4 regions of the Mesorhizobium sp. B2-1-3 genome follow, and region 4 is predicted to be linked to each of the others. Evidence: predicted binding sites of a transcription regulator. Region 4 holds the regulator's gene; each other region holds the start of a gene.
What was found. The regulator LexA, encoded in region 4, represses DNA repair genes until DNA is damaged. The targets are predictions, from matches to a motif close to TGTTCNNNNTGTGTTCNG.
Positions count from the first base shown of each region.

Region 1: a site for LexA is predicted at 2,505-2,522, ahead of FJ973_RS22460 (single-stranded DNA-binding protein). Genes of this name have one in related genera too.
Region 2: a site for LexA is predicted at 1,521-1,538, ahead of FJ973_RS21130 (UvrD-helicase domain-containing protein). Genes of this name have one in related genera too.
Region 3: a site for LexA is predicted at 5,584-5,601, ahead of recA (recombinase RecA). Genes of this name have one in related genera too.

Region 1 is NZ_VFWL01000015.1:58,326-66,190, reverse strand. Features, by position in the region: gene FJ973_RS22480 (hypothetical protein) at 558-839, opposite strand; gene FJ973_RS22475 (ATP-dependent Clp protease proteolytic subunit) at 935-1,540, opposite strand; gene FJ973_RS22470 (SRPBCC domain-containing protein) at 1,572-2,075, opposite strand; gene FJ973_RS22465 (metalloregulator ArsR/SmtB family transcription factor) at 2,072-2,386, opposite strand; gene FJ973_RS22460 (single-stranded DNA-binding protein) at 2,623-3,135, shown strand; gene FJ973_RS22455 (DUF2306 domain-containing protein) at 3,176-3,589, shown strand; gene FJ973_RS22450 (OsmC family protein) at 3,612-4,037, shown strand; gene FJ973_RS22445 (MarC family protein) at 4,043-4,672, opposite strand; gene FJ973_RS22440 (hypothetical protein) at 4,846-5,382, opposite strand; gene FJ973_RS22435 (AraC family transcriptional regulator) at 5,470-6,300, shown strand; gene gyrA (DNA gyrase subunit A) at 6,484-7,865, shown strand, end outside.
Region 2 is NZ_VFWL01000013.1:123,569-131,433, reverse strand. Features, by position in the region: gene FJ973_RS21135 (glucose/quinate/shikimate family membrane-bound PQQ-dependent dehydrogenase) at 1-1,396, opposite strand, end outside; gene FJ973_RS21130 (UvrD-helicase domain-containing protein) at 1,579-4,263, shown strand; gene FJ973_RS21125 (hypothetical protein) at 4,450-4,764, opposite strand; gene FJ973_RS21120 (trimethylamine methyltransferase family protein) at 4,888-6,441, opposite strand; gene FJ973_RS21115 (FAD-dependent oxidoreductase) at 6,454-7,865, opposite strand, start outside.
Region 3 is NZ_VFWL01000022.1:83,528-91,392, forward strand. Features, by position in the region: gene FJ973_RS27565 (NADP-dependent isocitrate dehydrogenase) at 1-595, shown strand, start outside; gene FJ973_RS27570 (glutathione S-transferase N-terminal domain-containing protein) at 682-1,308, shown strand; gene alaS (alanine--tRNA ligase) at 1,459-4,125, opposite strand; gene recA (recombinase RecA) at 4,429-5,526, opposite strand; gene FJ973_RS27585 (carbohydrate kinase family protein) at 5,809-6,753, shown strand; gene FJ973_RS27590 (pseudouridine-5'-phosphate glycosidase) at 6,830-7,747, shown strand.
Region 4 is NZ_VFWL01000011.1:20,885-28,749, reverse strand. Features, by position in the region: gene glp (gephyrin-like molybdotransferase Glp) at 1-264, shown strand, start outside; gene FJ973_RS18850 (alpha/beta hydrolase) at 280-1,110, opposite strand; gene FJ973_RS18845 (AMP-binding protein) at 1,278-2,903, shown strand; gene kynA (tryptophan 2,3-dioxygenase) at 2,900-3,736, shown strand; gene kynU (kynureninase) at 3,800-5,047, opposite strand; gene FJ973_RS18830 (TetR/AcrR family transcriptional regulator C-terminal domain-containing protein) at 5,044-5,721, opposite strand; gene lexA (transcriptional repressor LexA) at 6,188-6,931, shown strand; gene FJ973_RS18820 (ComEC/Rec2 family competence protein) at 6,925-7,865, opposite strand, start outside.

The DNA of each region.
Region 1 (7,865 bases), on a different contig from region 4:
GAACAAAGACCGAACACGCTCCTGACAAAAGCGGTGGAGCAGGCGGCGTGGTTCCCATCAGGGGATATGTCGCTCGATCACAATTTTTCCGATCGGACATCGAGCGGTTGACGTCCCCGGCTGAGGGGAGCAGACTCCACACGTCAATGAAGCCGGCTGTCTTTCGATGGCCTCGCCGCCCAAAGGCGGCCTGCGAGACGCCGCGGGCTACTGCGATCAGTGCTTCTGACGACGATTGTCGCAACGGACACAGGAGTGGAGCATGACGCCACCGGACAGTCCCTTGAGGCTCCAGCAGTGACTGGAGCCGCGGCAGGCATGAATGCCAGGGAGACGCGAGCGCCTTCCGACGTGACCCTGCCGGATGCACCAAAATCAGAGACTACTGGTCGGATCGTCGGCTGAACGCCGCGAAGCATCCGAAATCGAAAGCCGGTAAAACATTCCCGGCGAAAGATTGGATTATAGATCCAGAAAAGCCCCGTCCGTTTGCTAAAAGCACGGCGGGGCTGCTCTTTTGGGGGAACGCGCAGGTACTGACGGCCCCGACATGTCAGCTACCGCGGCGGTTTGATCCCGCCAGCGCCGACATCGACCGTGATGCTGCCGGAAATACTGACATCGGTATCGCCGATCTTGAACCGGCCGTTACCGTTGGCGGGGGAGGCGTCATCGGGTTCGGGCTGCGGGGCCGGCTTGGCGATGCGATAATCGCCGGCCACACCGGGCAGGCTGCCTTTCTGGCTGTCGTTGGCAAAGGCGCCGCCGGCCAGCATGAGCGCACCGGCGAAAATAGTGACGGCAAGACGCCAAGGTCGGAATAAGCGGCTGTCGATCATCGGGCGGTTATAGCGCCGCCCCGCCGAGGTGGCCAGACCGGCGGTCATCAAATCGCCGGACGGCGGGGCGTCGCAATTCATCGTGCTTGTGCCGGTCACGCCGCCTTTTTGCGGGTATCGTAGACATGATCGACGAGACCCCATGCCTTCGCTTCCTCGGCGGTCATGAAATAGTCCCGGTCGAGCGTGCGCTCGACCTCTTCATAGGTGCGGCCGCAATGACGCGCATAGAGTTCGGTCATCTGCCGCTTGGTGCGCAGGATGCCTTCGGCGTGACGCTGGATGTCCGATGCCTGACCCTGGAAGCCGCCCAGCGGCTGGTGCAGGACGAGGCTGGCGTTGGGCAGCGCGATGCGCCGTCCCGGCGTGCCAGCCATCAGCAGGAACGAAGCCATCGAGGCGGCAAAGCCCATGCACACCGTCGACACCGGACAGCTGACATATTGCATCGTGTCGTAGATGGCGAAGCCGCTGGTCACCACGCCGCCAGGCGAGTTGATGTAAAGCGAGATCTCCTTGTCGGGATTATCCGATTCCAGCGACAGAAGCTGGGCGCAGACCAGCGCCGACATGCCGTCGTTGATCTCGCCGTTGATAAAGACGATGCGCTCGCGCAGCAGCCGCGAGAAAATGTCGAAGGCGCGCTCGCCGCGGCTCGACTGCTCGATCACCATCGGCACCAGATTGGCAAAACCGGTCATCGTCTCTCTCCGTTTTTCATGTGTCGGCCACTCAAGCGGCGCGCTGCAGAAGGCAAAATGAATTGGCTGCGGGGCGGCGGCCGGAGGCACGCGCAGCGAATGAAAGCCGGCAGCCGGCGCCTGCCATGGTCACCATGGGCCTGGCGGCGGATGTCGCCGCACGGGCAAAGCCTTCATGGATAATATGCAGATGCGTGCCGCCCGAAACGGTGCGGGCGAGCGTGAAGGTGACGATGCTGTCGAGCGGGTTCCGTTCCTCGTCGGGCCGCGGCTGTTCCCGCCAGGAATAGCGAAGCCTTTTTCCGGGCTCGGCATCGAGGATCTCGCATTCGATCGGCGCATCCGGCCCGGCAAAGGCGAAATTGCTGCCGATCTCAGGATTGATGTCGTTGGGCATCATCCAGGCCGCAAGCAATTCGGGCACGGTCAGCGCCCGCCATACCTTTTCCGGCGGCTCGGGGAGATCGCACTCGAACTCGATCGCGTCGGGGGCGGTCCGCGCAGGGCTTTCGTCGGTCACTGGTGCGTGCGTCATTGGTCCATGTCCTTGAGAACCGTCCTCAGTTTTTCGATGCGCTCGGGCCAGAACGTCCGGTAGCGTTCGATCCAGCCAAGCAGCGGGTCGAGCCCTTGCGGATCGGCGCGGTAATAGGCGTTGCGGCCCGCCCGCCGCTCGACCACCAGGCCTGCGCCGCGCAGCACCGCCAGGTGCTGCGACACAGCCGGCTGCGATACCGTCATGCCGGTGCGCAGCTGCGACACCGTCATCTCGCTGGTGGCGAGGCGTTCATAGACGGCGCGTCGGGTGGGGTCGGCCAGCGCCCGGAAAATTTCCGCTTCGATCATGGCGAAAGCATAAGTCGATACTTATCGATTTGGCAAGCGATGTTTTACGGCCCATATGAAGGGAAGCTGGCGGCTCCGGCATTGCTGCCATTCCTTGACAATGAGCGGCGATGCATATAGGAACGAAAAGAGAACAAAAACCTTGTGGGAAAAGGCAGCCACAGCAGGCAACGGGTGTGCGCAACCTGTAAGGTGCTGCGACAAAAATTTGTTTCGGACGAGCGCGGAGAAGTATCATGGCGGGTAGCGTCAACAAGGTCATTCTGGTCGGCAATCTCGGAGCGGACCCGGAGATCCGCCGCCTGAATTCTGGCGAGCCGGTCGTCAACATCCGCATCGCAACATCGGAAAGCTGGCGCGACAAGAATTCCGGCGAGCGCAAGGAAAAGACCGAGTGGCACAATGTCGTCATCTTCAATGAGGGCATCGCCAAGGTTGCCGAGCAGTATCTGAAGAAGGGCATGAAGGTTTATGTCGAGGGCCAGTTGCAGACACGCAAATGGCAAGACCAGACCGGTGCCGACAAATACACGACGGAAGTCGTGCTGCAGAGATTCCGCGGCGAGCTGCAGATGCTGGACGCGCGCGGCCAGGGTGAGGGCGGCCAGGTCGGGGGTTATTCCGGCGGCGGCAGCCGTGGTTCCGATTTCGGCCAGTCCGGCCCGAACGAAGGCTTCAATCGTGGCGGCGGCGCTCCCAAGGGCGGCGGGGGTTCGTCGCGCGAGCTGGACGACGAAATTCCGTTCTGAGCATCGACACGGCGTGACGGGCATTTGAGGAGAGGGCGCGATGTCGCTCGGACCGCTCCTATCGGCACGTCCTCCGATCCCATGGCATGCGCTCGCGGCCTTTGCCGCGCTGGCGATAGGCGGCGTGCAGCTGGCGCTGCCGAAAGGCACGCTGCGCCACCGCGCGATGGGCTATCTCTGGGCGGCGCTGATGCTGGCCGTCGCCATCTCGAGTTTCTGGATCCAGCAGATACAGCTCATTGGCCCTTTCAGCCCGATCCATCTCTTGTCGATCCTGGTGCTGGTCACGGTGCCGCTGGCGGTCTGGCATGCACGCAATCACCGCGTCGCCAAGCACCGCAAGGCGATGATTGCGTTGTATATCTTTGCACTGGTGGGTGCCGGTGTCTTTACGCTGGTGCCCGGCAGAATCTTGCACGACGTGGTCTTCGGCGTCGCGCAAGCCAGACCGTGATCCCGAGTGGAAGGAATATCAGTTGAAAGCACGCATCAAATGGGTCGAGGAACGCACCTTCGTCGGCGAGTCCGGCACAGGCCATAAGGTCGTACTGGGGACCGCGTTCGGCCCTGAAGGGAGAACGCCGGGGCCGAGCCCGATGGAACTGGTGCTGATCGGCACCGGCGGCTGCTCGGCCTATGATGTCGTCCATATCCTCGAAAAGGGGCGCGAGGCGATCGAGGACTGTGTGGTCGAGCTCGATTCCGACCGAGCCGAGACCGATCCCAAGGTGTTCACCCGCATTCATATGCATTTCATCGTCAAGGGCAGGGCGCTGTCGCCCGACAAGGTGAAGCGGGCGATCGATCTCTCGATCGAAAAATACTGTTCGGCTTCGGCCATGATGTCCAAGACCGCCGCCATTACCCACGATTTCGAAATTATCGACACGACGGCAAAATAAGCGGCCTATGAGGCCATCAGCGCCTTGATGCCGTCAGCCACGAACTGGACGGCAAGTGCCGCCAGGATAACGCCGAGCAGGCGGGTCAGGATCGAACGGCCGGTCTGGCCGAGGATGCGGTCGATGCGCTCCGACAGCACGAACACGAGATAGGTGATGGCGAGGCAGACGAAGATGATGCCGACCAGTGCCGCCTGGGCGCCAAAGCCCTGAAACGAGCCGGAGAGCAGGACAGTCGCCGAAATCGCGCCGGGGCCGGCGATCAGCGGGATCGCCAGCGGGAAAGCGGCGATGTTGTGGATCATGTCCTTGGTGATGGCGACGTCGCCGATCTTCTCCTTGCGGTCTTGCCGGCGCTCGAACACCATTTCGAAAGCGATGAAGAACAGAAGGAACCCGCCGGCGACGCGGAATGCCGGCAGCGTGATGCCGAACACCGACAGGATCGACGCGCCGGCAACCGCGAACAGCGCCATCACAAGGAAGCCAATGACCGAGGCGCGGACCGAGACCTGCTGGCGCTCCTCGCGGTTCATGCCGCGCGTTATCGCCAGAAACAGCGGCGCCAGCCCGGGCGGGTCGATGGTCACCAGAATGGTGACGAAGGCGTTGAACAGGCTGTCGAAACTCGGCATCTCTCACCCCTCCCGCCGGGCCGAGCCCGCATCCCGACATTGGTAGAGCAAAGCAGGGACGGAGGAAACCGGCTGGGGAGAGGCGGCTCGCGAACTCTGCGAAAGCCGGCTGGGCCGAGGGAGACGCGAAAGAACGCAGGGAATGCCTGAGTTTGCGTCGCGGGCTTGCTTGATCAGGTACGGCCAGAGCGCCGCGCCAGGAACTCCACTTCGAGCCGCCATGTCGCGCCATTGTCGTGCGAGCGCTCGCCGAGCCAGCGGAAGGAATTTTCGGTTATTCGTGAAAAGCTCCAACGTACGGAGGAACCGGTGCCGTCGGCGCCCACTTGGACAATCGTGTCGCCTTCGGCGCGACCGAGTTGGCGGCTGTAATACTGGTTGCGCGGATCGCTCCAGAAAATATGCCAGGCGTTTGCGCCGGGATCGTAGACGCGCAAGGTCGTGCCATAAAAGGTCCATTTGCCGAGAGAAGGCGAGGGGCCGGCATCGCGCGCGGGCAGGATCCAGACGTCCTGGATCGCGCGGCCTTCCAGCACCCAGCCGAAATGCACCTCGCCGCGTCCGGTCAGCACGGTGCCGTCCTCGAGATGACGGCTGGCATCGAAGGTCCAGGCGCCGACGAAGCGGCCGTAGAGATCCAAATTCTCGGCAAAGCCGGGGGCGGGCCCGTCGCTGTGCAGGGCTTCGGTAAAAGTGGGCTGGTTGGTCATGGCTGGTGCCTTCATGCTGTCAAGAGACCGCAAGCGATAGGCCGGGGCAGGGTTCTGCGCTTGGGAAAAATTGCTATCTTTCAGGCTATGACGACGAGCGACAGGATCATTGCCTCGGGGCCAGGCTGGCAGGTGTCGGACGTGGTGTGCACGGCCGGCGCCGGCGACCGGCCGTTCGAGGAGGAGCACAGGACATTCTGCGTCGCCGCGGTGACCAGCGGCACCTTCCGCTATCGCGCCAGCCAGGGTACCGCGATGCTCGCGCCAGGCGCGGTGCTGCTTGGCAATCCCGGCACATGCTACGAATGCGGCCACGAGCACGGCGCCGGCGACCGCTGCCTCTCCTTCCATTTTGCTCCGGCTCATATGGAACGGATCGTGGAGAACGTACCAGGCGCCAGAATGCTGGCCTTCGAGGCGCCAAGGTTGCCGCCACTGCCGATGCTGATGCCGCTGCTGGCCGAAGCGGAGGCCGCGCGCGATATGGCCGAAACCGCTGCTTTCGAGGAACTCGGCTTGCGCATTGCCGGCGCGGCTGTCGCCGCAAGCTCAGGGCACACCAAGATGACGCGGACACCCAGCCGCCGCGACCAGAAACGGGTCGCGGAGGCGGTTCGGCGTATCGAGATCGATGCCGATCAGCCACTTTCGCTGGCCGTGCTGGCGCGGGAGACGGCGACCAGTCCGTATCATTTCCTGCGCACATTCCGGCAGATTGCCGGAATGACCCCTTACCGGTTTCTGCTGAGGACCAGGCTGCACCGGGCAGCAGTGCGGCTCCACGCTTCGGACGAGGCCATCTCGACGGTCGCCTTCGAGGCCGGCTTCGGGGACCTTTCGACCTTCAATCGCCGCTTCCGGCGCGAAATGGGCGAGACGCCCGGCGGCTATCGCGCCCGCCGCGCGGGCCGCCGCTAACACGAGATGGCGGGCCTTTGCGTCGACGGCTCCGAAAAGCACATCGGCCATATCGTCGCAATCACCGGTATCCTTTTGAAATCACCGCCAAAATCGACACGGGAAAAGTGCCGTCGACATTGGAGTTTCGGCCGCGCTTCCTATATATACGGCAAGTGATTCCTGTTTAGATTGTGATCCGATTTGACCGACCAAAAAACACCGCGCGGCGCCGACGGCGGCCCCACCGGCATCGAGCCGATTTCGATCATCGAGGAGATGCAGCGCTCTTATCTCGATTACGCCATGAGCGTGATCGTCAGCCGTGCGCTGCCCGACGTGCGCGACGGCCTGAAGCCGGTGCATCGCCGCATTCTCTTCGCCGCGCATGAGAGCGGCTATCACTGGAACCGCAAATATGTGAAGTCGGCGCGCCCGGTCGCCGACGTGATGGGTAAATACCATCCGCATGGCGACGCCTCTATCTATGACGCCCTGGTGCGCATGGCGCAGGACTGGTCGCTGCGCGTGCCGCTCATCGACGGGCAAGGCAATTTCGGCTCGATCGACGGCGATCCGCCGGCGGCCATGCGCTACACCGAGTCGCGGCTGACCAAGGTCGCGCATGAACTGCTGGAGGATATCGACAAGGATACGGTCGATTTCCAGGACACTTACGATGCTTCCGGCAGCGAGCCGAAGGTCCTGCCGGCGCGCTTTCCCAATCTGCTGGTCAATGGCTCGGGCGGCATCGCCGTCGGTATGGCCACCAACATCCCGCCGCACAATCTGGGCGAAGTCTGCAACGCCGCGATCGCGATCATTGACAATCCGGCCATCGACCTGCCGGCGCTGATGGAAATCATTCCGGGGCCGGATTTCCCGACCGGCGGCATCGTGCTCGGCCGCTCCGGCATCTACAGCGCCTATTCGACCGGCCGCGGCTCCATCGTCATGCGCGGGAAGGTCAACATCGAGGCCCGCGGCAATGACCGCGAATCGATCATCATCACCGAGGTTCCCTACCAGGTGAACAAATCGTCGATGATCGAGAAGATGGCCGAACTGGTGCGCGACAAGCGCATCGAGGGCATTTCCGACATTCGCGACGAGAGCGACCGCCAGGGCTATCGGGTCGTCGTCGAGCTGAAGCGCGACGCCGTGGCCGACGTCATCCTCAACCAGCTCTATCGCTTCACGCCGCTGCAAACCTCTTTCGGCGCCAACATGGTGGCGCTGAATGGCGGCAAGCCCGAACTGCTGACGCTGACCGATATGCTGAGGGCATTCGTGTCCTTCCGCGAGGAGGTGGTTACCCGGCGCACGAAGTTCCTGCTGCGCAAGGCGCGCGACCGGGCCCACGTGCTGGTCGGCCTCGCAATCGCCGTCGCCAACATCGATGAAGTGATAAAGCTGATCCGCACCGCGCCGGACCCGCAGACGGCGCGCGAGCAGTTGATGGAGCGGCGCTGGCCGTCCGGCGACGTCGAATCTCTGATCCTCCTGATCGACGACCCGCGCCACCGCATCAACGAGGACGGCACCTACAATCTGTCCGAGGAACAGGCGCGCGCGATCCTGGAGTT
Region 2 (7,865 bases), on a different contig from region 4:
TGGTGATGTCGACAAGGCTCGGCTGCGCCGGCACATCCATGTCCCAAAGGTCATGATGCACGGTCTGGCGCACCCATTTCAATTGCCCCGTATTGAGGTCGAGCGCGGTGATCGAGGAGGAGAATTTCTCGACATTGGCGCTGCGGCCGGCGCCGAGCTGGTCCGGCGCCTGGTTGCCGAGCGGTATGTAGAGCAGGCCGAGCTTTTCGTCGGCACTCGGCGTCGACCACATGTTGGGCGAATTGGCGGTGTAGGTCTGGCCTGCCGCTAGCGGCGTGGTCTGCTCGGGATTGCCGGAATCCCAGTTCCAGATCAGCGCGCCCGTGGAGGCATCGAAGGCGCGGATGACGCCGGAGGGCTCCTGCGTGGAATAATTGTCGTTGACCGCGCCGCCGACGACGATCTTGTCGCCTGATATCAGCGGCGCCGATGTCGAATAGTAATAGCCGGACTTGGGATAAGGCATGCCGGTCAGAAGGTTCAGCGTACCGCCTTCGGCAAACGCCTGACAGACCTGACCGTTGGCGGCGTCGAGTGCGATCAGCCGCGCATCCGAAGTCGGCAGGTAGACACGCGCGGCGCAAGGCTGCCCGGCACCGATCTTGGCATCGGCGTAATAGGAGACGCCGCGGCAGGTCTGGTGCTGGCGGTCCTTGTCGAGCTTGACCTGGGGATCGTAGCGCCACTTCTCCTTGCCCGTGGCGGCGTCGATGGCGATGGCGAAATTGTGCGGCGTGCAGATGTAGAGCGTATCGGCGATCTTCAGCGGCGTCACCTGATAGGTGGTCTCACCGACGTCGTCGGGACCTTTCACGTCGCCGGTGCGATAAGTCCAGGCCGGCTGCAGGTTGGCGACGTTCTCCGGCGTGATCTGGTCGAGCGGCGAATAGCGCTGGCCATAGGGCGTGCGGCCGTAGAAGTGCCATTCGCCGGCAGGTATGTCGCCGCCGAGATCGGCCGCCGGGGTCACCTTGTCGATGTCGAGATTGCCGGCAATATCCTTGGGATCGGTCGTCATTGAATAGCCGGCGACCGCCAGCGACGCCAACACGGCGAGAATGAGCGGCGCGCGGCCATCGGGACCAATAAGGCCCCGCCTCGCCCACGGCGTCAGCAGCCACAGCGCGACGAGCACGATGATGCCGCCGCGGGGCCCGAGTTCCCACCAGTCGAAGCCGATTTCCCAGACCGCCCAGGCAAGCGTGCCCAGCACGATCGCGGCGTAGAGCCAGAGCGCGGTGGATCTGCGCCGGTAGAGCAGCCATGCGGCGATGAGGAAGGCGATGCCTGATATGATGTAGTACCAGCTGCCTCCCAGTGAAGCCAACCAGATGCCGCCGGCGCCAAGCGCGAGGCCGATGAGGAGGAGAATGAGGGAGGTGATGGTGACAGCCAAGATGATACTCCTTCGACTGTTGCGCGCCTCGAGGCGGCCGTGGGCAACAGGATCCCCTCCCTGCCCTTTGCGCAGCTTTCCCTCACCCGCCCTGCCTGTCAAGCAGGCCGGAAACAATCAGGAGTGGAACAAAACGTAGACAGTTCTGGTCTTTCTCCACCGAATCACTACATTCGGGGGCGATGTCCGGCTTTTCCGAAGACATGCCCTTTTTCGATGAACCCGATGCGCGGCCCACCGCCCCGTCGGGCATCGCCGCGCGCGCCATGGCTGCCCGCGGCGGCCACAACAACGCGCCCGACTATCTCAAGGGGTTGAACCCCGAGCAGCGGCTGGCGGTGGAAACCACCGAAGGTCCCGTTCTGGTGCTGGCCGGCGCCGGCACCGGCAAGACGCGCGTCTTGACCACCCGCATCGCCCACATCCTGGCGACCGGAAAAGCCTTTCCCTCGCAGATCCTGGCCGTGACCTTCACCAACAAGGCCGCGCGCGAGATGAAGCAGCGCATAGGCATCCTGATCGGCGAAGGCAATGTCGAGGGCATGCCCTGGCTCGGCACCTTCCACTCGATCGGCGTCAAGCTCTTGCGCAGGCACGCCGAGCTTGCCGGGCTGAAATCCGACTTCACCATCCTCGACAACGACGACGTCGTGCGGCTGATCAAGCAATTGATCCAGGCCGAGGGCCTTGACGACAAGCGCTGGCCGGCCAAGCAGTTCGCGCAGATGATCGACGGCTGGAAGAACAAGGGGCAAGGCCCGGCCGATATTGCCGAGGGCGATGCGCGCAGTTTCGCCAACGGCAAGGGCCGCGAGCTCTACAAGGCCTATCAGGAGCGCCTGCAGACGCTGAACGCCTGCGATTTCGGCGATCTGCTCTGCCACCCTATCCGCATCTTCCGCGCCAATCCGGACGTGCTGAAGGAGTATCACAAGCGGTTCAGATACATCCTGGTCGACGAGTACCAGGACACCAACACCGCGCAATACATGTGGCTGCGGCTCCTGGCACAGCGGCCAAATAGCGGGCGTAGCGCGACGTCTACGGATTTGCATTCGGCCGAAGGCCGCAAGCCTGACCGGGCGTCCGAGCCTTTGCGAAGCCCCTCCCGCGACGCCGAAGGCGCGCAGAAAAGAGGGGTCGGGCCCGCGCCGGCAGGCGAGGAACAGCCCGTGAGCGAAAACAAAATAAACATCTGCTGCGTCGGCGACGACGACCAGTCGATCTATGGCTGGCGCGGCGCGGAGGTCGACAACATCCTGCGCTTCGACAAGGATTTTCCCGGCGCCACCATCATCCGGCTGGAGCGCAATTATCGTTCCACCGCGCATATCCTCGGCGCCGCTTCGCACCTCATCGCCCACAATGAAGGCCGCTTCGGCAAGACGCTGTTCACCGATCGCGACGATCCCGAGGATGGCAAGGTCAACGTCCACGCAGCCTGGGATTCCGAGGAGGAAGCGCGCGCTGTCGGCGAGACCATCGAGGCTTATCAGCGCCAGAAGCACAATCTCAACGACATGGCGATCCTGGTGCGGGCGTCCTTCCAGATGCGCGAGTTCGAGGACCGCTTCGTCACGCTCGGTCTCAACTACCGCGTCATCGGCGGCCCGCGCTTCTATGAGCGCATGGAGATCCGCGACGCGCTTGCCTTCTTCCGCGTCGTCGCGCAAGGCGCCGACGATCTCGCCTTCGAGCGCATCGTCAATGTGCCCAAGCGCGGCCTCGGCGAAACCACCATCCGCCAGATCCACGACACGGCCCGCGCGCTGCGCGTACCGATGTTGGAAGCCGCCGCCAAGCTCGCCGAGAGCGATGAATTGAAGCCCAAACCGCGCGCCGCATTGCGCGAGGTCGCGGCCAATTTCGAACGCTGGCAGAAGGCGCTGGAAACCACGCCGCACACCGAACTGGCCGAGACCATCCTGGAAGAGAGCGGCTACACCGACATGTGGAAGAACGATCGTTCGGTCGAAGCGCCCGGCCGGCTGGAAAACCTCAAGGAGCTGATCCGCTCCATGGAGGAGTATGAATCGCTGCGCTCCTTCCTCGAACATGTCGCTCTGGTCATGGATGCCGAGCAGAACGCCGAACTCGACGCCGTCAACATCATGACGCTGCATTCGGCCAAAGGCCTCGAATTCGAGACCGTTTTCCTGCCGGGCTGGGAGGAAGGCCTCTTCCCGCACCAGCGCGCGCTGGACGAAGGCGGCCGTTCCGGCCTGGAGGAGGAGCGCCGACTGGCCTATGTCGGCGTCACCCGTGCCAAGAAGAACCTGCACATCTGGTTCGTCTCCAACCGCCGCATCCACGGCCTGTGGCAATCGACGATTCCCTCCCGCTTCCTCGATGAACTGCCTGAAACCCATGTCGAAGTCGCCGAAAGCGGCAACTCCTATGGCGGCTACGGCAATTCCTATGGCGGCGGCTCGTTCGCTTCCGGCCGGGGCGGCCGCCAGAACCCCTATGGCGCCTCGCGCTTCGACAATGTCGGCGCCGAAAAATCCGGTGCCTTCTCCAACAGCTACGCCACGCCGGGCTGGCAGCGGGCGCAGCAGAACCGCACCGAAGCGACCGATCGCAACTGGGGCTCGCGCTCCGGCCACCAGATCGAGCGCATCGGCTATGGCGAGACCGACAGCGGCTACGGCGCCGGCCGCACGAGCATCAAGGGCCGCACCATCGATGGCGAGTTGGTCGCCAAATCCGTCGCCGACACGCCGTCCCCCTTCAACGTCGGCGACCGCGTCTTCCACCAGAAATTCGGCAACGGCAACATCGCGGCCATCGAAGGCAACAAGCTGACCATCGACTTCGACAAGGCCGGCCAGAAACGCGTGCTGGATGGGTTTGTCGCGGCTGTGTGAGAAAAAATGGACACTCACTCGCGTAAGGAGCTGGTCAAAAATCCTGAGGTTTTCTTGTGAAAATCGAAGTAGATTTTGACCCTAATTATGTTTGCGATTTCACAGCTAAAATTGATTGGAATGAATTCCAATAGCGTGGACGTCCGAAGTGAACGGAACTTTCGGTAGTCACCCGGGCCGGACCGCTCAGTCCACCTTCTTCTCTCCCGCCTCGCCAGCCTTGACGATATCTCCCGTCGTAAACAGGATTTCCTTCAGTTCCGCGCGCCAGTCCTGCTTCTGACGCAGCAGGAATTCGAGATCCATGCCGAAATGCTTGAACTCCTCGCCTTGCGCGTTCTTCATGATGGCGCGGGCCTGCGGGTCCTTCTCCACCGACATGCGCTGTTCATACCAGGAGATCGCTTCCGCTTCCTCGATCAGCGAGGTGATCATGCGGGCGAAGGTTCGCACCTCCTGCGACAATTCTTCGGGCGGTTCGTGGTACTGGTCGAAACCCATGTGGTCGTCCTCCCTCAATGGCTCGCAATGCGAGCAGGCGCTGGCCGTGCCATGAATGCATGAGAGGTGCAGCAGGTTCCGGATCGCACCCACAATTCAGGACGATGAAAGGAACAGGCTATCTCACGACACCGGCGCTGCCCCGCCCTGTTCGGTGCGACGCGCGATGAAATCATCGAGCACAGCCGACGTGGCAATGGCCGTCGCCGGCGGCTCGAAATCGGCGAGGATGCGCTTCCAGATACCGGTGGCGCGTTCGGTTGCGGTCTTGGAACCGGCCTGCGTCCAGTTGCCGAAATTCGACCAGTCGGCCACCAGCGGCTCGTAGAAGGCGGTGCGGTAGCGCGCCATGGTGTGACCTGCCGAGAAGAAATGGCCGCCGGGCTGCACTTCGGCGATCGCCTCGAAGCCGATGGCATCGTCGTCGCCGGGCGTGGCGGCGCACAGTTCAGCCACCGTCTGCAACGCCTCGATGTCGGTGACCAGCTTTTCGAAGGAAACGCTCAGGCCGCCCTCCAGCCAGCCGGCGGCATGGATGCACACGGTGGCGCCTGCCAGCACCGAGCCCCACAGCGCAAACTGCGTCTCATGCGCCGCCTGCGCATCGGAGATGTTGGCCGCGCTGCCGCCGCCCGAACGCCACGGCAGGCCGGTGAAGCGCGCCAGTTGGCCGGCTCCGAGCGTCGCCTTGACATGCTCCGGCGTGCCGAAGGCCGGCGCGCCCGATTTCATGTCGACATTGGAGGAGAAGGAGCCGTAGACGACAGGAGCGCCCGGCCGCACGATCTGCGCCAGCGTCAACCCGGCCAGCGCCTCGGCATGCTGCAGCGTCAGCGCGCCGGCCACCGTGATCGGGGCCATCGCACCCGCCAGGCAGAAGGGCGTGATGATCAGGACCTGGCCCGCCCTGGCGAAGTCGATGATGCCTTGCGCCATCGGGATGTCGAGCTGGCGCGGCGAATTGGTGTTGATGACGGTGTAGCAATGGGCGCCCGAGCGGAACTCGTCCTCGGACAGCCCGCGCGCCAACCTGATCATGTCGAAACTATCGTCGACCTGCGGGGTGCCGCGCGCGAAGATGAAGGGAAGCTTGTCCGACAGGGTCAGTTGCGCCCGGTTGACGGCGTAGTGGCGAAAATGGTTGTCGATGTCCTGCGGCTCGACGCAAGGTCCCAGCATGTGCAGCACGTCGAAATGCTGCACCAGCTTGATGAACTCCTCGAAGGCCGCCAGTGTGCCTGGTCGGCGGCCGCGTTCGAGGTCAGTGACGTTCGGCGCGCCGCACCCTGCCAGGAAGGTCATCGACCCGAGTTCCAGCGTCAGATCGCGGGAGCGGTCACCGGCATGGGTCTGGATCGATTTTGGCGCCGAGGCCAGTGCGGCCGCCACCATGTCGCGGCCGATCCGCACCATGTCGGTTTCGGGGTCGATCAGGGCGCCGGCGCGAGCGAGCAGGTCGCGCGCCTGCGGCAGCAGAACCTTGATGCCCAGCTCTTCCAGCACGCGCAGCGCCGTGTCGTGGATCGAGGCGACGTGGTCGTCCGAAAAGATTGGCTGCGGCAGGAATGGGTTCTTCAGAGAGCGGTAATTGGGCCGGCGGCTGCTCTCGCTGCCGGCCTCGCCGATGCGTCCTCGCCGGCGCTCGCGCCTGCCTTCGCGTGCCGCGTCATCGATCATCCGGAAACCTCCTCATTGCCGCATCGCCTTGCCCAAGGGATCGTAGGGCGAAGCCGGAATGACACGCGCCGGCCGCTCGGTGCCGACAATGTGCACGCAAAGCGCCGTTCCTTCCTCGGCAAAATCGTCATCCACCAACGCCAGCGCGACGCTCTTGCCGATCGTGTAGCCAAAGCCGCCGGAGGTGACGAAGCCGACGCGCCGAGCGCCGTGCCAGACCGGCTCGAAGCCGCTGGCGTCCGCGTCGATGGCATCGACTTCCAGCGTCACGATCCGTCGTGCAACACCGGCCTTGCGTTCCTTCAGCGCCGCCTCGCGGCCAATGAAATCGCCCTTGTCGAAAGCAATGAAGCGGTCGAGCCCTGTCTGGCCGGGCGTGTAGCCTTGCGTGAATTCACGCGACCAGATGCCGAAGCTCTTTTCCAGCCGAAGCGCGTTGAGTGCGTAATAGCCAATCTCGGCGAGGCCGAGATCCTCGCCGGCGGCAAGCAGCGTTTCGCGCAATGTGGCATGCATGGCGGCCGGGCAGTTGATCTCGAAGCCGAGTTCGCCGGCGATGGAGAGGCGAGCCATCCTTGCCCGCACCATGCCGATGTCGAATTCACCGCATGCGATGAATGGCAAGGCTTTGGCGGAGATGTCCTGGTGCGTCGTGCGCTCGACGATCTTTCTGGCATTGGGGCCGGTGACCAGAAAGCCCGACATCGCATCTGAAATATCGGTGACGCAAACGCCTTCAGCCATATGCGCTTCGAACCAGCGCATGTGGAATTCGCGCAGATAGTAGGAGCCCATCAGCCAGTAGTCGCCATTGCCCCAGTTGAAGACGGTGAGATCGCCCTTCAGCCGCCCGTCCGGCCCGAGCATCGGCGCCAGCCTCGCCTGTCCCGCCTTCGGCAGCCTGCAGGCCAGCAGCCTGTCGAGCCAAGCCTCCGCGCCCGGTCCCGAGGTCGCGTAGCGCGCATAGGCCGAGATATCGATGAGGCCGGCGGCGCGCCGGACTTGCAGCGCCTCGTCACCGACGATGTCGAAGGCGTTGGAACGCCTGAGCGTCGTCTCCTCGCGGAATCCCATCGGCGCGAAATAGGCGGGGATTTCCAGCCCCCAGGAGGCCGTCCATTCGCAGCCCGCCGCACTCATGCCGTCATAGGCGCCGGGGCGTTTCAGCGGCCGGCCCGCAGGCAGCCGTTCGTTGGGAAAGGTCATGACGAAACGACGAGAATAAAACTGTCGCGTCGTCTGCCTGAGATATTCCCGGTTTGCGGCGAAGGCGCCGTAGCGGGCGATGTCCATGCCGAAAATGTCGGCCTGCGGCTCGCCGTAAATCATCCACTCGGCCAGCGACTTGCCGACGCCGCCGCCCTGGCTGAAGCCGGCCATGACGCCGCAGGCGACCCAGTAATTCTTCAGGCCGCGGACCGGCC
Region 3 (7,865 bases), on a different contig from region 4:
TCTCTCGACCAAGAACACCATCCTCAAGGCCTATGACGGCCGCTTCAAGGATATTTTCCAGGAGGTCTACGAGGCTGAGTTCGAGGCCGAGTTCAAGTCCAAGAAGCTGTGGTACGAGCACCGCCTGATTGACGACATGGTGGCCTCCAGCCTGAAATGGTCGGGCGGCTATGTCTGGGCCTGCAAGAACTATGACGGCGACGTACAGTCCGACACGGTGGCGCAGGGGTTCGGCTCGCTTGGCCTGATGACGTCGGTGCTGATGACGCCGGACGGCAAGACGGTGGAAGCGGAAGCCGCGCACGGCACCGTGACGCGCCACTATCGCCAGCACCAGAAGGGCGAGGAAACCTCGACCAATTCGATCGCCTCGATCTTCGCCTGGACCCGAGGGCTGGCCCACCGCGCCAAGCTCGACGACAATGCCGAATTGAAGCGTTTTGCCGAAACGCTGGAAAAGGTCTGCATCCAGACGGTCGAATCCGGCTTCATGACCAAGGACCTGTCGCTGCTGATCGGCCCCGACCAGCCTTGGCTGTCGACCACCGGATTTCTCGACAAGATCGACGAGAATTTGCAGAAGGCGATGGCGTAGGCACCCGCGGGTTCAACACGCCGAAGGCTCCGGAAGGAGCCTTCGCTTTTTTGGGCCAACGAAATCGAAAGCAAAGGACTGGCAACATGGCCAAACCGGTCCTCTACGGCGCGGACTACAGCGTTTACGTGCGCATAGCGCGCATGGCGCTGGAGGAGAAGGGCGTCGACTATGAGCTTGTGCCGGTCGATGTCTTTGCCGCCGAGGGCATCCCCGGCTGGTATTTCGAGCACCACCCGTTCGGCCGCATCCCGGCCTTCGAGCATGACGGTTTTCGCCTGTTCGAGGCCAGCGCGATCACGCGCTATGTCGATGAAGCTTTCGACGGACCGCCCTTGCAGCCGAACGATCCGCGCGGCCGCGCGCGGATGAACCAGATCATCGGCATGCTCGACGCTTATGGCTATCGGGCCATGGTCTGGGACGTCGCCGTGGAGCGGCTGGAGAAGGCGTCGCCTGACGAAGCGCTGATTGTCAGCGGATTACGACAAGCAGGAACGGTCCTTCAGGCGCTCTCATCATTGAGATCCCCGGGGCCGTGGTTGCTCGGCAATCAACTGACGCTCGCCGACCTGCATGCGGCACCGATCATCGGCTATTTCGTCAAGGTGGCGGAAGGGCGCAAACTGCTGGCTCGCTTTGCCGACATACAGGACTGGTGGGATTGTATTGCTAAACAGACAAGCTTTGCCAGGACTGAAAAGGCCGGCTGATCTGCGACAGCGCAGCGCAGCGATATTCGATTCAGGTCAACGATTTCGCGGACAACCGATCATTGATGTCGCGCCGCCCCTCATGAGGGGCCGCGCGACCTCGAAGGGAAGCAACCGGCCTGGAGCGTTGCCCCCCAATTCTGCAATGAATCACGCTGCCTCCAGCGCCGCCCTCACCGCAGCAATCGCGTCGTCGGCCTTCGAGGCATCGGGGCCACCGGCCTGCGCCATGTCGGGCCGGCCGCCGCCGCCCTGCCCGCCGAGGGCGGCGGAGGCGACACGCACCAGGTCGACGGCGCTGAAACGGCCGACGAGATCATCGGTGACGGCGACCACGACGCTCGCTTTGTTGTCCTCGCCCGCACCGACGAACACGACCACGCCGGAGCCGAGCGAGCTTTTGCCGGCGTCGGCGAGCGGCTTCAGATCCTTCGGCGAGACACCGGAAACCGACTTGCCGAGGAAGCCGACGCCCGCGACGGTCTCGTTGGCGGCCGGCGCGTCAGCGGGCGACCCGCCGCCCAGCGCCAGCTTCTTGCGCGCTTCGGTGAGCTCCTTCTCGAGCTTCTTGCGCTCTTCGAGCAGGGCTTCAACACGCGCCGGCACGTCGGCCGGCGAGATTTTCAGTGTTGCCGCGGCCGCCTTCAGCCGCCGGTCCTGTTCGTCGAGATGCTTGCGCGCGGCCTCGCCCGTCAGCGCCTCGATGCGGCGCACGCCTGCGGCGACGGCGCTGTCGGACACGACGCGCACCAGGCCGATGTCACCGGTTGCCCTGACATGCGTGCCGCCGCAAAGCTCGACCGAATAGGGGCGGTTGGCCTTGGCGCCATGTAGGCCCGTGCCCATAGACACGACGCGCACCTCATCGCCGTATTTCTCGCCGAACAGCGCCATGGCGCCTTCGGCAATGGCATCGTCGACCGACATCAGGCGCGTGATCACCGGGCTGTTCTGCACCACGATCTCATTGGCCATGCGCTCGACCTCCTCGAGTTCCGAGGGCGAGATGGGCTTGTTGTGCGAGATGTCGAAGCGCAGGCGCTCGGGCGCGACCAGCGAGCCCTTCTGTGCGACATGGGTGCCCAGCACCTCGCGCAGCGCCTCATGGATCAGATGCGTCGCGGAATGGTTCGCGCGGAGCCTGGAGCGCCTCGCATGGTCAACCTTCAGCTCGACGGCGGCACCCGTCCTGGCAGTGCCGCTGACCACCTTGCCGAGATGCACGAACAGCCCGTCGGCCTTCTTCTGCGTATCGGAAATCTCGATCGAGAAGCCTTCGCCTGAAATGGTTCCGGTGTCGCCCATCTGGCCGCCGGATTCGGCATAGAACGGCGTCTGGTTGACGACCACGGCTACCGCTTCGCCCTTGCCGGCGCTGTCGACGGTCTTGCCGTCGCGGACAACCGCCTGGATGATGCCTTCCGCCTGCTCGGTCTCGTAGCCGAGGAATTCGGTGGCACCGGCTTTTTCGCGCACCGGGAACCAGACCGCTTCCGTCGCCGCCTCGCCGGAACCTGCCCAGTGCTTACGCGCCTCGGCCTTCTGCTGCTCCATCGCATTGGTGAAGCCGGCAAGATCGACCGAGATGTTGCGCTGGCGCAGCGCATCCTGCGTCAGGTCAAGCGGGAAGCCATAGGTGTCGTAAAGCTTGAAGGCCGTCTCGCCGTCCAGCATGTCGCCGGCGCCGAGCTTTTCCGTCGCCTCCGACAGCAAACCGAGGCCACGCACCAGTGTCTTGCGGAACCTGGTCTCCTCAAGCTTCAGCGTCTCGGTGATCAGCTGTTCGCCGCGCACCAGTTCCGGATAGGCCTGACCCATCTCGCGAACCAGCGCCGGCACCAGCTGCCACACCAGCGGCTCGTTCGCACCGAGCAATTGCGCATGCCGCATGGCGCGGCGCATGATGCGGCGCAGCACATAGCCGCGGCCTTCGTTCGATGGCAGCACGCCGTCTGCGACCAGGAACGAGGACGAGCGCAGGTGATCGGCTATGACGCGATAGGATGCGACGGTCTCGGCGTCGGGACCGCGGCCGAGCGCGGACGACGCCGCATCGATCAGATGGCGGAACAGGTCGGTCTCAAACACGCTTTCCACGCCTTGCAGGATGGAGGCCATGCGCTCCAGCCCCATGCCGGTGTCGATCGACGGGCGCGGCAGGTCAATGCGCTCGTCCTTCGTCACTTGCTCGTACTGCATGAACACCAGGTTCCAGAATTCCAGGAACCGGTCGCCATCCTCCTCCGGGGTGCCGGGCGGACCGCCCCAGATGTGCTCGCCGCGATCGATGAAAATTTCCGAGCATGGCCCGCACGGCCCGGTGTCGCCCATCGCCCAGAAATTGTCGGAGGTTGGGATGCGGATGATGCGATCATCGGAAAAGCCGGCGATCTTCTTCCAGAAGCCGGCCGCCTCGTCGTCGGTGTGGTAGACGGTGACGAGCAGCTTGTCCTTCTTAAGCCCGAACTCCCTGGTAATGAGGTTCCAGGCCAACTCGATGGCGCGCTCCTTGAAATAGTCGCCGAAGGAGAAATTGCCGAGCATCTCGAAGAAGGTCAGGTGGCGCGCGGTGTAGCCGACATTGTCGAGATCGTTGTGCTTGCCGCCGGCGCGAACGCTTTTCTGGGCGGTCGTGGCACGCGAATAGGGCCGCTTCTCCAGGCCGGTGAAGACGTTCTTGAACTGCACCATGCCGGCATTGGTGAACATCAGCGTCGGATCGTTGCGCGGCACAAGCGGGCTCGACGCCACGACTTCGTGACCCTCCTTGCGGAAATAGTCGAGAAATGTCGACCGGATCTCGTTCACGCCACTCATGAATGCTGCCTTTTCGAGAGAGCCGCCGGCCGGACCGGCGGAAAATGGGCTCTGCTTTAGAAGATGGAGCTGGCCTTTTAGCCGCCGCTTGGCACCCTGTCCAGAAACACGCAAGCTGGCCAATTCGCGGTTCGCCAGCCGCTCAAAACGCGAACCGCCGGCACGGGGCCGGCGGTTCGAAACGCAATACTACAGAACTCGATTACATAAGCTCAAGTTGATGAACCGGGATTATGGCCGAACTCGGGCCGTAAACCGAACGCTAGATCGCGCCAGCGAACGCTAGATCGTGCCGACGAGCGCTTACATCGCGCCGGCTTCATCCTCGAAGCCATCATCGCCACCTTCGGAGCCGCCATTCTCGAGGAATTTTTCGGCGATCAGTCCGGCGTTCTGCCTGAGCGCAAGTTCGATCTCGCGCGCCGTATCGGGATTGTCGCGCAGGAACAGCTTCGCGTTCTCGCGGCCCTGGCCGAGACGCTGCGAATTGTAGGAGAACCAGGCGCCCGATTTCTCGACCACGCCGGCCTTGACGCCGAGATCGACCAGTTCGCCGGTCTTCGACACACCTTCGCCGTACATGATGTCGAACTCGACCACCTTGAAGGGCGGCGCCAGCTTGTTCTTGACCACCTTGACGCGGGTCTGGTTGCCGACGACCTCGTCGCGGTCCTTGACCGAGCCGATGCGGCGGATATCGAGACGCACCGAGGCGTAGAATTTGAGCGCATTGCCGCCGGTGGTGGTTTCAGGCGAGCCGAACATGACGCCGATCTTCATGCGGATCTGGTTGATGAAGATGACCATGGTGTTGGAGCGCGAGATCGAGGCGGTCAGCTTGCGCAGCGCCTGGCTCATCAGGCGGGCCTGCAGGCCGGGCAACGAATCGCCCATCTCGCCCTCGATTTCGGCGCGTGGCGTCAGCGCCGCGACCGAATCGACCACCAGCACATCGATGGCGCCGGAGCGCACCAGCGTATCGCAGATTTCAAGCGCCTGCTCGCCAGTGTCAGGCTGCGAGATCAGGAGGTTTTCGAGATCGACGCCGAGCTTGCGGGCATAGACCGGATCGAGCGCGTGCTCGGCATCGACGAAGGCGCAGATGCCGCCCTTCTTCTGGGCTTCCGCCACCGTGTGCAGCGCCAGCGTCGTCTTGCCCGAGCTTTCCGGCCCGTAGATCTCGATGATGCGGCCGCGCGGCAGGCCGCCGACGCCAAGCGCGATGTCGAGGCCAAGCGAGCCGGTCGGCACGGTTTCGATCTCGACGACCTGCTCGTTCGCGCCGAGCCGCATGATCGAGCCCTTGCCGAAAGCCCGCTCGATTTGCGACAGCGCCGCATCCAGAGCCTTTGATTTGTCCACTGCCTTATCCTCTACAAGCCGCAAGCTGTTCTGAGCCATGATACATCACCCCGTAGTCGTCAATGAAGGCCGGACAATCCGTAATCCTTGGTTATTTGTACCTTTTTTGTTCTCATTTGGCAAGAGGGATCAAGCATTTGAAAAATAAGCAACATCCTGATTTGTTCTTTTTTTGTCTCAGGATTCGGCTCCAACATGGTCCGAATATTGGGCCAGGCTGGTTCGCCGTGCCGGCCTCACGAATCGCTGGTTGTTGCCTGCGAAGCTCCGTCGCACAGCATGGCGCTTGTGCGTGACCGCCAACAAAGGTCATATCGGCGCATGGTGAGATCTCCAAGAGTCCTGGCGGTGGGCGGCGCCCATATCGACAGGCGCGGCCAGGTGTCCGGCGCTTACGTGCCGGCTGCCTCCAACCCGGGCACGATGCGCGAGGATGTCGGCGGCGGCGTCTTCAACGCTTTGCGCAGCACGGTGCGGCGAGGCGTCTCGGGCTCGTTGCTGTCGGTGCGCGGCGGCGATGCCGCCGCCGACACGGTTTCGCGCGCCATCGCCGAAGCAGGCATTGCCGACCTGTCCGCGGTGTTCCTCGACCGCACGACGCCGAGCTATACGGCGCTGATCGACCGCGAGGGCGAACTGCTCGTCGGCTTTGCCGACATGGCGCTTTATGAGCTGGCATTTGCAAAGCAGATCCGCCGCTCCAGGGTGAGGGAGGAGATCGCCGCCGCAGATGCCGTCCTGTGCGACGCCAATCTGCCATCGGCGGCTCTGGAGCGGCTGGTATCGCTTGCCGCCGGCAAGCCCGTGTTCGCCATTGCCATTTCACCGGCCAAGGTCGTGCGCTTGACACCAGTGCTCGGCGGCCTGGCCGTCGCCTTCATGAACAGGCGCGAGGCGGTGGCGCTTGCCGGGCTTGACGATGCCGCCTCTCAAAAAACTGTCCTCGACGGGCTGAGAAGCGCCGGCCTCGACAGCGCGGTGGTCACGGCGGGCGGCGGCCCGGTGCTGGGCTTCGACCGCGACGGCAGCTTTGCCGTCGTCCCGCCCCCTCCAAGAAAGGTCGTGGACGTCACCGGCGCCGGCGATGCGCTTGCCGGCGCGACGGTCGCCGCCCTGCTGCGCGGCATGCCCTTGCGCGCGGCGTTGCGCGAGGGCGTCGCCGCCGCGACGCTGGCTATTGAAAGCGCGGGCGCCGTTCCCGATTTCACCGCGGCGACTTTCGCGCAAGCGCTGGCTCTTGTGCCCGAAGAGCAGGAAATGGCATGAGACCGGCCAGTTCACAGTGCCGCAGTGCCGATCGAGCGTCCAAAAAGATGCGCCGCACTCCGGATTGGAGATCAAGATGACCCCAGACACCGCCCGCCCCTTCATCGATGTCCACGCGCCGGTGGCGCAGGCCCTGTCGGCCGGAAAGCCCGTGGTGGCGCTGGAAAGCACCATCATAACCCACGGCATGCCCTACCCCGACAATGGCGCCATGGCGGCCGAAGTGGAAAGGATCATTGCGGACGGCGGCGCGGTGCCGGCGACGATCGCCGTGGTGGCGGGCCGCATCAAGATCGGCCTCTCCGACGGAGAACGCGAATCGCTCGCCATGACCGGCGACGCCATGAAGCTCTCTCGCGCCGATCTCGGCTTCGCCGTCGCGCAAGGGCGCACCGGCGGCACCACGGTTGCCGCCACAATGATCGCCGCGCATATGGTTGGGATAAAGGTGTTCGCCACCGGCGGCATCGGCGGCGTGCACAAGGGCGCCGAAAAAAGCTTCGACATTTCCGCCGACCTCGATGAGCTGGCGCGCACGCCCGTCATCGTCGTCTCGGCTGGGGCCAAGGCCATCCTCGACATCGAAAAGACGCTGGAGGTGCTGGAGACCCGCGGCGTGCCCGTGATCGGCCATGGCTGCGAGACCATGCCGGCCTTCTGGTCGCGGCAGTCGCCGTTCCGCGCGCCGCTGACCTTGCACGCGCCGGAAGAGATCGCGCATTTTTACAAGACGCGACAGGCGCTGGGCCTGAGCGGCGGCATGCTGATCGCCAATCCGGTGCCGGAGGATCACGAAATCCCGGCCGGCGAGATGGCCGGCTACATCGAGGCCGCCCAGAAGGCCGCCGAGGCGCTCAACGTTACCGGCAAGGCGGTGACGCCGTTCCTGCTCTCCAAAATCCTCGAACTCACCGGCGGCCGGAGCCTGAAGACCAACATCGCGCTGGTCGAAAACAATGCTCGGCTGGCAGCGCGAATTGCCGGGGCGCTGTAGGACGCCGGAAATACGAGCGGCGGCACCACGGCTACTCGCGACCACCGAGTTCCGTCACGCCCTCCTCTGTCCTGCTGGACGTCTCCGAAAAAGTCTGCACTGCCTCATCGCCCCGAGG
Region 4 (7,865 bases):
CTGGCACGCCTCGGCGGCCGCGATTTCCGGCAAGATATTCGTCAGGCAAGGCTGGGCGCCGCCATGCAGGCCAATGATCTGCGCCAGGACTATGTGCGGGCGGTGGTCAGGCAAGAGGCCGGCATGCTGGTGGCAACCCCTTTCAGCATCCAGGATTCCTCGATGCTGAGGATACTGGCCGACGCCAACGGACTGATCGTGCGCGAACCGTCTGCGTCCGCCGCGGCTGTAGGAAATGCCTGCAGCGTTATAATGCTGAGGTGAAGTTTCGCCGTTTTTCTACTCCGCAAGCAAAGTTCGTGTCAGCGGATGGACCGGATCAGCCAGGCCTTCGACAATGTCGTAATGATGTCGGTCCGGCTCGACCACCGCGCTCGTGACGGCACCAAGCCCTGTCCAGATATTGGCCAGCAAGGCGTTCTGGCGCAAGAACTCGGACCGCTCGCCGCCTCCGGCCCAGCACGTGACGCGAGCGCCATCCATGGGCCGCAGCAGCGCCGGGCTTTCCGTCAGCGCCTCGGCTTCATCGATTTTCAGCGCCGCGTTCATGCCGGTGCGCATAAGCGGACGCAGGTCATGCAGGCCCGAAATCGAAACAACGTGGCGTACGCGCCTTGCCACGCCGGCCGCCAGGGGCGTTGATGTCGTCGCCATGCGGCTGGCGAGATGGCCGCCGGCCGAATGCCCGGTCAGCATAAGCGGTCCCCCGACCATCGCCGCCGCCTTGCCGATCGCCGCGCCGATCTCGTGGGAGATGCCGGCGATGCGTATGGCGGGGCAGAGCGTATAGGACGGCATCGCCACGGCAAAGCCGCTGTCAACCGAGCCCTTGGCGAGATGCGACCAGCTATCCTTGTCGGACTCCAGCCAGTAGCCGCCATGGATGAACACGACGAGCCCCTTGGGTGCCCCGGCGGGAAGGAAGAGATCGAGCCGGTTGCGCGGCCTGTCGCCATAGGCGATGTCGAGCTGAGTCCTGCCCTTTGCCGCAAGCGCATCGCGAAATGCCTGCGCCGGTTCGACCCATGCGGCTGGCCAGCGATCGCTGCCGGCGATGTTGGCGCCGTTGGCGTAGGCATTGTCCCAATCGGCAATGCGATGTTCGAGCATCGGCACCCTCCCCCGGACGGCATCGTTTCAGCCGATAGCAATGGCGATCGACAGCGGCAACGTCAATGCTCCGGGGGCAAAACATTTTAGGCTTGAAACAAATTTCGACTGGTGCGATCCTGTGCTTTGTTCAGCGATGGGCGTGAGGCAGACAGGGGCAGCCGAAAATGCTTGGGCCATCAGCGCATATCGACACGTTCACGCGCGATAACCTGCCGCCGCCGGATCAATGGCCGGACTTCCTGCTCGACGGCTTCGACTATCCCGAACGGCTCAATGCCGGCGTCGAACTGACCGACAGGCTGGTCGAGAAAGGGTTGGGCGACCACACCGCGCTGATCGGCAACGGCCGCCGCCGCACCTACAAGGAATTATCCGACTGGACGAACAGGCTGGCGCATGCGCTGGTCGAGAATTACGGCGTCAAGCCAGGCAATCGGGTGCTGATCCGCTCGGCCAACAACCCCGCAATGGTGGCCTGCTGGCTGGCCGCCACCAAGGTCGGCGCCGTCGTGGTCAACACGATGCCGATGCTGCGCGCCGGCGAACTCGCCAAGATCGTCGACAAGGCCGAAATCACCGCAGCGCTGTGCGACACCAGGCTGATGGACGAGATGACCGCCTGCGCCAAGGACAGCGCGTTCCTCAAGCAGGTCATCGGCTTCGACGGCACCGCCAACCACGACGCCGAACTCGATCGCACCGCCCTCGACAAGCCCGTGACGTTTACCGCGGTGCAGACCGGGCGTGACGACGTCGCCCTGCTCGGCTTCACCTCAGGCACGACAGGCGTGCCGAAGGCGACGATGCATTTTCACCGCGACCTCCTGATCATCGCCGACGCCTACGCCCGCGAGATCCTGCAGGTGACGCCTGACGACATCTTCGTCGGCTCGCCGCCCCTGGCCTTCACCTTTGGCCTTGGCGGGCTCGCCATCTTCCCGCTGCGTTTCGGCGCCGCGGCGACGCTGCTGGAACAGGCAACGCCGCCCAACATGGTCCACATCATCGAAACCTACAAAGCGACGATCTCCTTCACCGCGCCCACCGCCTATCGCGCAATGCTCAAGGCCATGGACGAAGGGGCCGATTTATCGTCGCTGCGCGTCGCCGTTTCGGCCGGCGAAACCTTGCCGGCGCCGGTGTTCGAGGAATGGACTGAGAAAACCGGAAAGCCGATCCTTGACGGCATCGGCGCCACGGAAATGCTGCATATTTTCATCTCCAACCGCTTCGATGACATGAAGCCTGCCTCCACCGGCAAGGCCGTTGGCGGCTATCAGGCGCGCGTCGTCGACGACGAAATGCGCGAAGTGCCGCGCGGCACCGCGGGCAGGCTCGCGGTGCGGGGACCGACCGGCTGCCGCTACATGGCCGATGCCAGGCAGAGCGACTATGTCCGCGACGGGTGGAACCTCACCGGCGACACGTTCTGGCAGGACGAGGACGGTTTTTTCCACTTCGCAGCGCGCTCCGACGACATGATCGTCAGTGCCGGCTACAACATCGCCGGCCCAGAGGTCGAAGCGGCGCTGCTGGCGCATGCCGATGTCGCCGAATGCGCGGTGGTCGGCGCCGAGGATGCCGAGCGCGGCCAGATCGTCGAGGCTCATGTGGTGCTCGTGCAAGGCGTGGCGCCAGACGCAATGACCGTCAAGCGTCTGCAGGATCACGTCAAGGCCACGATCGCGCCCTACAAATATCCGCGCTCGGTAAAATTCATCGCCGCTTTGCCCAAGACGCAGACCGGCAAGATCCAGCGCTTCCGGCTGCGCGCGGAGAAGATCAATTGAGCAAGCCCTACGACCCGTCCGCCGAGGGCGCGGAAATGTCGTTCAAGGAGCGCATGTCCTACAGCGACTATCTGCATCTGGAAAAGGTGCTCGAGGCGCAGGAGCCGCTTTCGTCAGCCCATGACGAGATGCTGTTCATCATCCAGCACCAGACATCGGAACTCTGGATGAAGCTCGCGCTGCACGAAATCGGCGCCGCAATCCGCTCCATCCGCGCCGACCGTCTCGAACCGAGCTTCAAGATGCTTTCGCGCGTCGCCCGCATCTTCGAGCAGCTCAACAATGCCTGGGACGTGCTGCGCACGATGACGCCCAGCGAATACACCGAGTTCCGCGACGCGCTTGGCCAGTCCTCGGGCTTCCAGTCGTGGCAGTACCGTGCCATCGAGTTCATGGCCGGCAACCGCAATCTCGCAATGCTCGGACCGCACAAGCACCGGCCGGACCTCAGCGAGAAACTGGAGGCGATCCTGGCGCAACCGTCGCTCTACGACGAGGCGCTGCTGCTGCTCGCCCGTAACGGCTTCGACATCGGTGCCGACGCAAGGCGTACGGACTGGCGCGAAACGCGGACCGAGAACGAAGAGGTCCTTGTCGCCTGGCAGATCATCTACCGCGACCCGCAGCGCTACTGGATGTTCTACGAACTCGCCGAGAAGCTGGTCGATTTCGAGGATTATTTCCGCCGTTGGCGCTTCAACCACGTCACCACGGTCGAGCGCATCATCGGTATGAAGCGCGGCACCGGCGGCACATCGGGCGCGTCCTACCTGAAGAAGATGCTGGAGGTGGAGTTGTTCCCGGAGCTGTGGAAGGTCCGCACCCGGCTCTGACGTAGCTTTGCCGACTGCATATCGTTATCCCGAACCCACTGCGCTTTTCTGAGCGACAGGCTCTTAAGTCACCGCCGCCTTGACGGCGAAACGCGCCTCCTGCCACGCGTCCGTGCGCAAAATGTCTTCCAGCACCTCGACAGCCTGCCAGACATCGACATAGCCGACATAAAGCGGCGTAAAGCCGAAGCGAATCGTGGATGGCGCGCGGAAATCGCCGATCACGCCGCGCTCGATCAAGGCCCGCATCACCTGATAGCCATGCGGGTGGAGGAACGAAACCTGGCTGCCGCGCTCATTGCCATCGCGCGGGCTTTCGAGTTCGAGGCCGTAGGCGCCGCATTTTGCCTCGACCAGTTGGATGAACAGATCGGTCAACGCCATGCTCTTCCTGCGCACCTCTGCCATGTCGACGTCGTTCCAGACATCGAGCGCCCCTTTGAGCGCGCGCATCGACAGCACAGGCTGCGTGCCGCAGAGAAACCGGCGGATGCCTGTGCCGACAGCAAAACCCTGTTCGAAGGCGAATGGCCGCGCATGGCCCCACCAGCCGCTGAGCGGCTGGCGGACATCGCCATGGTGGCGCTCGGCCGCGTAGATGAAGGCCGGGGCACCCGGGCCGCCATTGAGATATTTGTAGGTGCAGCCAACGGCGAAATCGGCATTCGAACGGTCGAGCTCGACGGGCAAGGCGCCGGCGGTATGGCAGAGATCCCAGACAATCAGCGCGCCGGCATCATGTGCCGTCCGCGTCAGCGCGGCCACGTCGCGCAACTGCCCGGATTTGTAGTTGACGTGGTTGACCAGGATGACCGCGACCCGCTCGTCGATCAGTTCTTCTATGGTCGGCGCATCGACACCCTCGAGCCGCAGCACCGTGCCCGGCCGCGTCGAGGCAACGCCTTCGGCCATATAGAGATCGGTCGGAAAGCTGTCCCCCTCGGCGACGATGACTGACCTGTCCGGCCGCATCCCGAGTGCCGCATGCAGCACCTTGTAGATGTTGATCGAGGTGGTATCGCAGACCACCGTCTGGCCGGCGGCGGCCCCGATCAGGCGCCCGAGTTGGTCGCCGAGTTCGACCGGCATGTCGAACCAGCCGGCGGTGTTCCAGGCGCGGATGAGATCCTGCGCCCACTCCTGCGTGGCGGCCTTCTGCAGCTCGCCGAACACGGCGGGCGAAGCGGCGCCCAGCGAATTGCCGTCGAGATAGATCACCCCCTGGGGCAAGGTGAAGCGGTCACGCATGGCACGCAGCGGATCCGCGGTGTCCATTGCCTCGATCGCTGCGAGATCGGGAATTTTGCTCATGGTCGCGATGTTCCTCGGTGAGAAGAGCGCCCTGGAAACGGGCCGGCTGTTTTGCCGCCCGGGCAAGGGCTGGCCGCATAGACGCGCAAGAACAGGGTGAACGCCCGGTTCGATCTTTGCTCGATTTCCGCCCGAGGCAGTTCCTCGAGCACCCCAACGATCCGGCGAACCTGGAGATCGCCGATCAAAAGACTGATGTAGATGTCGGCGGCTTCGGCAGGATCGTCACAGGCGATCAGGCCGGCCCGACTTGCGGTTCGAAGCAGGTCGCCAACAAGCGGCATTATGGTATTGCGGCCGAATTGCGCGATCGATTGGCCAAGCGTGCCTGTATCGTTGACGTCGCCGGCCGCGGCGCGATTGAGCGCCACCGCCTTGTCGCCCGTCACGAGGGTCAGCAGGACTGGCCCGAGCAAGTTCAGGGTTTCGAGCGGATCGCGCGCCTGGTGAAGGGCGTCCTCCAGCAGCTTCCTTGCCTCTCCCGCATTGGCTTCGATCAAGGATCGAAACAGGGTCTGCTTGTTGCCGTACCAGTTGTAGAGGGTTTCGTTCGAGGCCGATGCCCGCTTGGCGATAGCAAGCAGGGAGGCGCTCTTGTAGCCGGTTTCCCGGAGCACCGCATAGGCGGCCTCCTCTATCCGTTCGCGTCGCGCGGCCTGCTTCGGCGTGATCATTGGTGTTCCTCTTCGAAAACCGTACATTATTATACGGTTTCGTCAAGCGAACGGGAAGCAAGGAGCGAGCGAACGCAGCCCATAGCGACCAGTGGTGGTGCCTCGTCGTTTTCCGGCAGGAAGTTGGCATTTTGGTTTCGTTTCGTTCACGAGCCGCAGGGGTTTTAATCCGCCCAAACGCACCCCGCACCTGCCGGTCACCCAGCTTGCAGGCTTGTGCCAAGAGTGGAGACCGGTCGGGCCACAGGCCATTAACCAAAATAGTTTCAAAGGGCCCGGGAGCGCATTGACGACGGACCGCGCTGGCAGGATGCTGGCTGCGGGAGGGCATTTCGTTTCCGTCGCCTTAACAAATTCATTAAACTTTAAATGGTTGCGGAACACAACTGGAACAGATAGTGTTTGTTCTGGGTTTGTTTTCTGATTCTGGTTCCAGACCCTTCGTGCAATGCCTTTGGGGGCCGCCATGCTCACGCGCAAGCAACATGAACTCTTGATGTTCATCCATGAACGGCTGAAGGAAAGCGGCATTCCGCCGTCCTTCGACGAGATGAAGGAAGCGCTGGACCTCGCCTCCAAGTCGGGAATTCATCGGCTGATCACGGCGTTGGAGGAGCGCGGCTTCATTCGCCGCCTGCCCAACCGGGCGCGCGCGCTGGAGGTGCTGCGCCTGCCGGACTCGATCGCGCCGGGTCTTAACGCGGCAAAGAAGTTCTCCCCGAGCGTCATCCAGGGCAGCCTCGGACAGGGCAGCAGCCCTAGCCGGCAGATCAAGCCGGCGACGTCTTCGCGTCTGCCCGCTGCCGGCAATGACGACGATGCGGTTTCAGCGGTGTCGATCCCGGTCATGGGTCGCATCGCAGCGGGTGTGCCGATCGACGCCATCCAGCATCAGACGCATTCCATTTCAGTGCCGCCTGACATGATCATGGGCGGCGAACACTATGCGCTGGAGGTCAAGGGCGATTCGATGATCGAGGCCGGCATTTTCGACGGCGACACGGTCATCATCCGCAATGCCGACACCGCAAGTCCCGGCGAGATCATCGTGGCCCTGGTGGACGAGGAGGAAGCAACGCTGAAGCGCTTCCGCCGAAAGGGTGCTTCGATTGCGCTCGAGGCTGCCAATCCGGCCTATGAAACACGTATTTTCGGACCGGACAGGGTCAAGGTGCAAGGCAAGCTGGTCGGCCTGATCAGGCGCTACTGAGCGGGGTCGGCGGTGGGCTTTTCGGGTTTACGGTAAGGCGGCAGTCCCCTTGCCTCGCGTGAGAATTTCCGCTGTTCGTGCCAAGGCCGATATGGCCCGTCGACGGCAAAGCTGACCCGTGCCGGTGCCGTCGCCGATTGCTGGTCGAAGAAGACGGCGGCACTTCCCTTACGAGCGAGCTGCCGCTTGGTGATGACGAGAACCAGCGGATTGTGGCAGGGATCGTAGCCCGCGGGGTCGTTGATGACGATCAGATCCGCATAGGAGCAGGCCCTCCAGGCGTCCTTGCGATCCTCCACCTGCGCGATGATCGCCCCCGAGGGATGCCGGGCCATGCACAGGCCTGTGAAGCAATAGAAAGGCGCTCCCGCCGGAAGTTGCGCGGAATCGAAGATGTCGAACTGTCGGTCTCCGCTGTCGAACAGTTCCGGCGCAACGATGGTTTCGGACTTCAGCGCGCGTTTCCAATTATCGACGGTGAATTCGTTCGGGCGCGCCCGGTTGATCGCGAGCTCACCGCCGCCGATCGGCAGTGCCACCAGGCGGGCATCCTCCGAAATCAGCACGTCCGGCGTGCGCGTGTCCGAGACGGTCAACAGGCCGGCGAGCGCGAAGGGAAGTGCCGCCAGCCGCAGCCATGTCGTGGCCATCGTCGCGATGACCAGGGCGATCGCCACCAGAAGGACGGATTGCTGCGAAATCAACCCGACCGCGTCGACCGGCGAGCGTTGCGAGATCCATCCTGATATGGCGATCATCGCGGTCAGTCCCTTGCCCATCAGATAAAGGGATGGTCCATCGAACCCGAACGGCATCAGCAGCGCACTGGCAACCGCAAGGAACATCACGACCGAAACGATCGGCATGACGGCAAGATTGGCGAACAGGCTGAGCGGCGACACGCGCTGGAAATGCCAGATGGCGAAAAGCGCCG